One region of the Kitasatospora sp. NPDC048715 genome, then DNA from elsewhere that is predicted to be linked to it. Evidence: riboswitches for the same ligand, from Rfam matches in the RefSeq annotation. Region 1 holds a riboswitch; the other holds the start of a gene.
The links. A riboswitch is a leader RNA that binds a small molecule or an ion and turns the genes downstream of it on or off. The one in region 1 is predicted to bind guanidine.
Positions count from the first base shown of each region.

Region 2: linked by a shared signal. The riboswitch ahead of ACGFSC_RS15655 (MBL fold metallo-hydrolase) and the one ahead of ACGFSC_RS29815 (SMR family transporter) in region 1 are both predicted to bind guanidine.

Region 1 is NZ_JBICVH010000017.1:204,574-207,965, reverse strand. It holds gene ACGFSC_RS29825 (xanthine dehydrogenase family protein molybdopterin-binding subunit) at 1-1,041, shown strand, start outside; tRNA gene ACGFSC_RS29820 (tRNA-Cys) at 1,148-1,219, opposite strand; guanidine-III (ykkC-III) riboswitch at 1,305-1,370, shown strand; gene ACGFSC_RS29815 (SMR family transporter) at 1,415-1,729, shown strand; gene ACGFSC_RS29810 (MFS transporter) at 1,854-3,296, shown strand; gene ACGFSC_RS29805 (hypothetical protein) at 3,300-3,392, opposite strand, start outside.
Region 2 is NZ_JBICVH010000007.1:119,720-123,111, forward strand. It holds partial or broken gene fes (enterochelin esterase) at 1-636, shown strand, start outside; gene ACGFSC_RS15640 (helix-turn-helix transcriptional regulator) at 704-1,519, shown strand; gene ACGFSC_RS15645 (DUF397 domain-containing protein) at 1,516-1,701, shown strand; gene ACGFSC_RS15650 (DUF397 domain-containing protein) at 1,698-1,895, shown strand; guanidine-III (ykkC-III) riboswitch at 1,929-1,996, shown strand; gene ACGFSC_RS15655 (MBL fold metallo-hydrolase) at 2,008-2,865, shown strand; gene ACGFSC_RS15660 (Uma2 family endonuclease) at 2,888-3,392, opposite strand, start outside.

The DNA of each region.
Region 1 (3,392 bases):
GCGGTCGCCGCCGAGCCGCTGCCGGCCCTGCCGGTGGACGACCCGGACGCCGAGTGGCTGCTGCCCGGCGGGCCCGGCGGCGCGGGCGACCCGGCGGCGGTGCGGCGCGGGATCGGCTACGCCGTCGGCATGGTGCACATGCTGGGCGCCGAGGGCGAGGACGAGGTCTCCACGGCGACCGTGCGGGTCAGCGGGGACCACGCCACGGTGATCTGCGCGGCGGTCGACGCCGGGCAGGGCTTCGCCACGCTGGCCCGGCAGATCGTGCAGACCGTGCTGGGCGTCAGCGAGGTCTACATCGCCCCGGCCGACAGCGACCAGTCGATCGCCGGGCCGTCCGCCCGCGGCCGGCACACCTGGGTCTCCGGCGGCGCCGTCGAGCGGGCCGCGCTGATGGTCCGCCACCAGCTGCTGCAGCCGATCGCGGCGAACTTCGGGATGTCCGCGGAGCTGCTCCAGATCGCCGACGGCAAGATCACCTCGTACGACGGGGTGCTCGGCATGCCGGTCGCCGAGGCGCTGGAGGGCAAGGAGCTCTGGGCCACCGCGCAGTGCCGCCCGCACCCCACCGAGCCGCTGGACGAGGCCGGGCAGGGCGACGCCTTCGTCTCCATCTCGTTCTGCGCGATGCGTGCGGTGGTGGACGTGGACATCGAGCTGGGCGCCGTGCGGGTGGTCGAGATGACGGTCGCCCAGGACGTCGGCCGGGCGCTGAACCCGCGCCAGATCGAGGACCGGATCGAGGCGGGAGTGGCCCAGGGCGTGGGCCTGGCGCTGCTGGAGGACCTGCGGACGGAGGGCGGGGTGCTGCTGAACCCCTCGCTCACCGGCTACCGGCTGCCCACCGCGCTGGACACCCCGGAGGTGCGGATCGCCGCGCTGCTGGAGGAGCGCGACGTGGTGGCCCCGTTCGGCGCGAAGGCGGTCGGAGCCGTGCCCGCGGTGGTCGCCCCGGCGGCCGTCGCCGCGGCCGTGCGCGCCGCCACCGGCCTGCCGGTCGGCCGGCTGCCGATCCGGGCGGAGGACGCCGTCACCGCCTGACCGGGAGCTCCCGGGACGGACCGGGAGCTCCCGGAAAAGGCGGAAAGCAGGGAAAGGAAATTGCCGGCCGACTTTCGGAGTCGACCGGCAATTTCCTTTTCCGGTGAGGCCATGGCGGGAATCGAACCCGCGTGCACCGCTTTGCAGACGGTTCCCTAAGCCACTCGGGCACACGGCCAGTGAATTCATAGTGGCCGATCCGGGGGAGAGGGGTCAATGCCCTTATGTAAATTCTGTATGGCAAGGTGTGCTACCGTCGGGGGCAGGTGGCGGTATTTCCGCCACCCCGGACGAGCGCGTCGTACCCGGTGACGACAAGACGGCGCAGTTCAGCGGCAATCCGGCCGCTGTGGACTGCGGAGGTACCACCGTCATGGCCTGGCTCGTTCTGATCGTCTCGGGTGTCCTGGAGACCGTTTGGGCGGTCGCCCTGGAATCGTCCAAGGGCTTCACCCGCCTCGTTCCCAGCCTCGTCTTCGGCATCGCACTGCTGTTCAGCATGGGCGGCCTGGCGTACGCGATGCGCACCATTCCGATCGGCACCGGCTACGCCGTCTGGGTGGGCATCGGAGCGGTCGGCACCGCGGTCTACGGCATGGCCGTCCTGGGGGATGCGGTGACCATGGCCCGGATCGCCTGCCTGCTGCTGATCGTCTCCGGCGTGGTGGGCCTCAAGGTGCTGCACTGACCTCCGCCGCGGTCCCGGCCGGGGCCCGTCCTGGGTCCCGGGGCCCGTCCTAGGCCTTGCGGCCGAGGAGATCACCGACCGGGGTCAGGGGTCATCGGGGCAGACGGCTCTTACGATGTTACGTATGACCACTGCCTCCCCCACCTCGGTCGACCCCGTACCGATACCCCTCGACGACGACCCCGGTGGTGGGGTCCTCGGCGGCCGCTACCGTGCCCTGACGCTGGGGATCGTCTCGGTGGTCCTGGTGATCGCCTTCGAGGCGACGGCCGTCAACACCGCGATGCCGACCGCGGCCCGCGAGCTGAACGGGCTCGGGCTGTACGCGTTCGCCTTCTCCGGCTACTTCACCACCACCCTGTTCGCCCTGGTCGTCTCCGGCCAGTGGTGCGACCGGAGCGGCCCGCTGCGGCCGCTGTTCAGCGGCATCGCCGTGTTCGGCGTGGGGCTGGTGGTGGCCGGGACGGCACCCGGGATGTGGGTGTTCGTGGCCGGGCGGGCCATCCAGGGCCTCGGCGGCGGGCTGGTGATCGTCGCCCTGTACGTGGTGGTCGGCCGGGCCTACCCGGAGCGGCTGCGGCCCGCGGTGTTCGCGGCCTTCTCCTCGGCCTGGGTGCTGCCCTCGATCATCGGTCCGCTGGTCTCCGGGGCCGTCACCCAGCACCTGGGGTGGCGCTGGGTGTTCCTGGCCGTGCCGGTGCTGATCCTGCTGCCGCTGGCCGTGATGGGCCCGGCACTGGCCCGCACCGAGCGGGAGCACCCGGTGGCCAGGGGCGCGGCCTTCGACCGCCGTCGCACCCTGCTGGCCGCGATGGCGGCGGTCGGCGCCGGCCTGCTGCAGTACGCGGGCCAGCGGCGCGACCTGATCGGACTGGTCCCCGGGATCGCCGGGGCGGCGCTGCTGGTGCCGGCGGTCCTCGGCCTGCTGCCGGCGCGGACCCTGCGGGCCGGCCGGGGACTGCCGGCCGTGATCCTGCTGCGCGGGGTGGCCGCGGGGGCGTTCTTCGCCGCCGAGGCCTTCATCCCGCTGATGATGACCACCCAGCGTGAGCTCTCGCCGACGCTGGCCGGCCTGACCCTGACCAGCGGCGGTCTCACCTGGGCGCTCGGCTCCTGGCTCCAGGGCCGGCCCGGGGCGGAGCGCTACCGCACGGCGATGATCCGGGGCGGCTTCGTGCTGACCGCGGTGGCGATCTCGGGCGCCGCGCTGGTGCTATTCCCGGCGGTGCCGGCCTGGGCCGCGTCGGTGGCCTGGGGCGTCGGCGGCGTCGGGATGGGGATGGCCATCGCGAGCGTCAGCGTGCTGATGATGAAGCTCTCCACGCCGGAGGACGCCGGGGCCAACTCGGCCGCGCTCCAGATGAGCGACGCGCTGGGCAATGTGCTGCTGACCGGTCTGGCCGGGGTGATGTTCGCGGCGCTGGGCGGCGGCTCGCTCGCCGCCGCCCACGGGGGCGGCGGCGGGGAGGCCGGCTCGCCCGGCGCCTTCGCGGTGATCCTGCTGTCGATGGCCGGGGTGGCGCTGCTCGGCGCGGTGCTCTCCGGCCGGGTGCGGACGAAGGCCTGACGGTCAGCCGGAGGTGGCGCCGGCGGGGGCCGTGGCGGGGGGCGCGGCCCCCGCCGGGGCGCCGAGGAAGGCCTCCCAGCCGCCGGCCGGGGACTG
Region 2 (3,392 bases), on a different contig from region 1:
GACTGCGGCCCGTACCCGGTCGCGGTACTACTGGACGGCGAGATGTGGGGCGAGGTGCTCTCCGTCGGCGACACCCTCGACAACCTGACGGCCGACCGCGCCATCCCGCCCACCGTCACCCTGCTGGTGCACACCATGGGGCCGGAGCGCCCGGACGACCTGAGCTGCAACCCGGCCTTCATCGACCTCCTCGCCGACCGCCTGCTGCCCTGGGCCGCAACGGAGTTCGGCGCGAGCGGCGACCCGGCCGCCACCGTGATCGCCGGCCAGAGCGCGGGCGGCCTCACCGCCGCCTACGCCGCCTACCGCCGCCCGGAACGCTTCGGCAACGCGCTCTCCCAGTCCGGCTCCTTCTGGTGGCCCGACGAGACCGAGTTCGACGCGGGCAGCGAATGGCTGACCCGGCGCCTCGCCGCCGAGGAACGACGGCAGGCCCGCTTCTGGATCGAGGTCGGGCTCCAGGAGTGGATGCTCCTCGCCCAGAACCGCCACCTGCGCGACGTCCTCACGGCCCGCGGCTACGACCTCGCCTACCGCGAGTTCAACGGCGGCCACGACTACGCGTGCTGGCGCGGGGGCCTGGCCGACGGGCTCGCGCACCTGCTCGGGTCATCCGAGGGGATGGTTTCGGGCTGATTCGCATACCTCCAGGCCATCGGGCGTCTAGCGTCGAACTTCGCACCGATCGGCCTGGAGGTATCCCGTGAACGCGCCCTCGTCCGCCACACCGCCGCCGATGTCGTGGAAGTACTGCGGCAATCAGATCAAGCTGTGGCGGACACGCGCGGGTGTCAGCCGCGAGGACCTGGCCACCGAGGCCGGGTACGGCATCGAGAGCCTGCGGTCGATGGAGGCGGGGCGGCGGAAGCCGTCCGTACATCTGTTGCAGGTGGCGGACGACATGTGCGACGCGAAGGGCATCCTGGTGGCGGGGGCACAGTTCCTGGTGCCGGAGAAGTATCCGCAGTTCGCAGAGGAGTACATCCGGAACGAGGAAGAAGCGCTGGTCATCAACTGGTATGAGAACCAGCTCGTTCCCGGCCTGCTTCAGACCGAAGCGACGGCCAGAACCATCATCGATGGTCGTTGGCCCCCACTTGACGACGAGACCGTCGCTGCGCGGGTGGCCGCCCGTCTCGAACGTCGAGGGTTGCTGAACATTCAGACCAAGGCGTTCAACTTCGTGATCGAAGAGGCCGTCCTGCGCCGTCGCCTCAGCACGGAAGAAGCCCACACCGAGCAGCTGCGGCACCTCGTAACGGTCGGCAAGCAACGCAACGTCGTCATCCAGGTCGTTCCCTCGAAGGGTTTCCATCCTGGCTTGGAAGGACAGCTCATCCTCCTCGACCTGCCCGAACACCAGCGAATCGCCTATGAGGAGGGCCAGGCTGGCGGGCGGCTGTACTCGGACATCGACAAGGTACAGCTCCTGAGCCAACGCCATGAAAGGATCCTCCGACAGGCTCTCACTCCGGAGAAGTCGGCCGGGTTCATCAACAAGCTGGTGGAGGATCAGTGAATCGCGAGTTGGTCTGGTTCAAGTCCAGTCACAGCGGGAGCGAGGGTGGCGCCTGCGTCGAGGTCGCTTCCACTCCGGGCACCGTCCGCGTCCGCGATTCCAAGGACAAGACCGGACCTCAGCTCACCTTCACGACCGAGGCTTGGGCCGACTTCATCGGCAAGCTCGCGGAGGAACTATGAGCGCTGAACCGGCCTGGTTCAAGTCCAGCCACAGCAACACCGAGGGCGGCGCCTGCGTCGAGATCGCCCTCGCCCCGGGCACCGTCCGCGTCCGGGACTCCAAGGACAAGACCGGACCTCAGCTCACCTTCACCGCCGAGGCCTGGGCCGACTTCGTGCAGCTCGCCCGAGACGTCACTCCTCTGGACCGCTGAAGCCGCCGCCAAGGCCCCCGTGCTAGCGTCCCCGGGGCGGTGCAGCGGCGCCGGCCCCGGACGAGACGTGCGCCGTACCCGGCCTGCCAAGACGACGCACTGTGGAGGCGTCATGGCCGCTGCCGGTGCACCGATCGCCCGTCCGCTGGACGTGCAGTGGATCCACGGTTCCCCGTCCGCCAAGCACAACACGGACCCGGACATCCAGGTCCACGAGTACGACGAGCACACCGTCATCCTGCGGCAGAACAAGGCGATCAACTACGAGGCCCCGTTCCTGTTCCTGCTCTTCGGGGCGGAGCGGGCGGTGCTGATCGACACCGGGGCGACGGCCGAGGCCGCGTACTTCCCGCTGCGCGCGACGGTCGACGGGCTGGTGGAGGCGTGGCTCGCCCGCAATCCCCGGGACGGCTACGGGCTGCTGGTGCTGCACACCCACCCGCACGGCGACCACGTCGCGGGCGACGGCCAGTTCGCCGACCGGCCCGCGACCACCCTGGTCGGTGCCGATCTGCCCACCGCCTGGCCGTACTTCGGCTTCGACCGGGACGAGGAGGCCGTGGCCCTGGTCGACCTGGGCGGCGGGCGGGTGCTGAAGTGCCTGGCCACGCCGGGGCACCACGAGGCGGCCGTCACGTACTACGACCCCTGGACGGGCTTCCTGCTCACCGGAGACACCGTCTACCCGGGGCGGCTGTACATCGACGACTGGCCGGCCTTCCGACGGACCGTCGAGCGGCTGGTGGCGTTCGCCGGGAGCCACCCGGTGACGCACGTGCTCGGCTGCCACATCGAGATGACCCGCGACCCGGGCGTCGACTACCCGATCCGCACCACCCACCAGCCCGACGAGCCCCCGCTCCAGCTCACCCCCGCCCACCTGGACCGCATCCGGGCGGCCGTCGCCGAACTCGGCGACCGGCCGCGCCGGTACCCGCTGGACGACCTGATCCTCTGGCCGAACGAGTGAACTCCCCGGGCCCCGCGGCCGATCAGTCCCGGTAGGGCACCAGCCGGGTCAGGTCCAGCTCGAAGTCGAAGGGCGCGGGGATGCGGAGCTTCTCGCCGAACTCCCGTTCCGTCCGGGTGTGGTAGCGGTCGCGGTTGGGTTCGGAGAACAGGGTCACCGTCTTCTGCCGGGGGTCCACGATCAGGTAGAGCGGGAAGCCCATCCGCGGGTAGTCGCGGACCTTCCCGCTCCAGTCGTTGTCGGGGTTGGACGGCGAGGCGATCTCGACCGCGATCAGCGCCAGGTCGGCGGGGATCTCGCGGCCCAGCTCGATGATGTCCTCGGGCAGGTAGGTGAGGTCCGGGTTGCGGACGGAACCGACCTCCGGCGAGGAGAGGTCGCTGTTCCCCGTCGGGAAGTAGCCGGGAGGACAGTGTGCCTCGAACTGGCGCTGGACGATCGCCAGGTTGAGCTGGTGAATCGATGACGGTGACGTCTGCATGACGATGATGTCACCGGACAGCTCGACCTTGTAGCCGTCCGGCAGG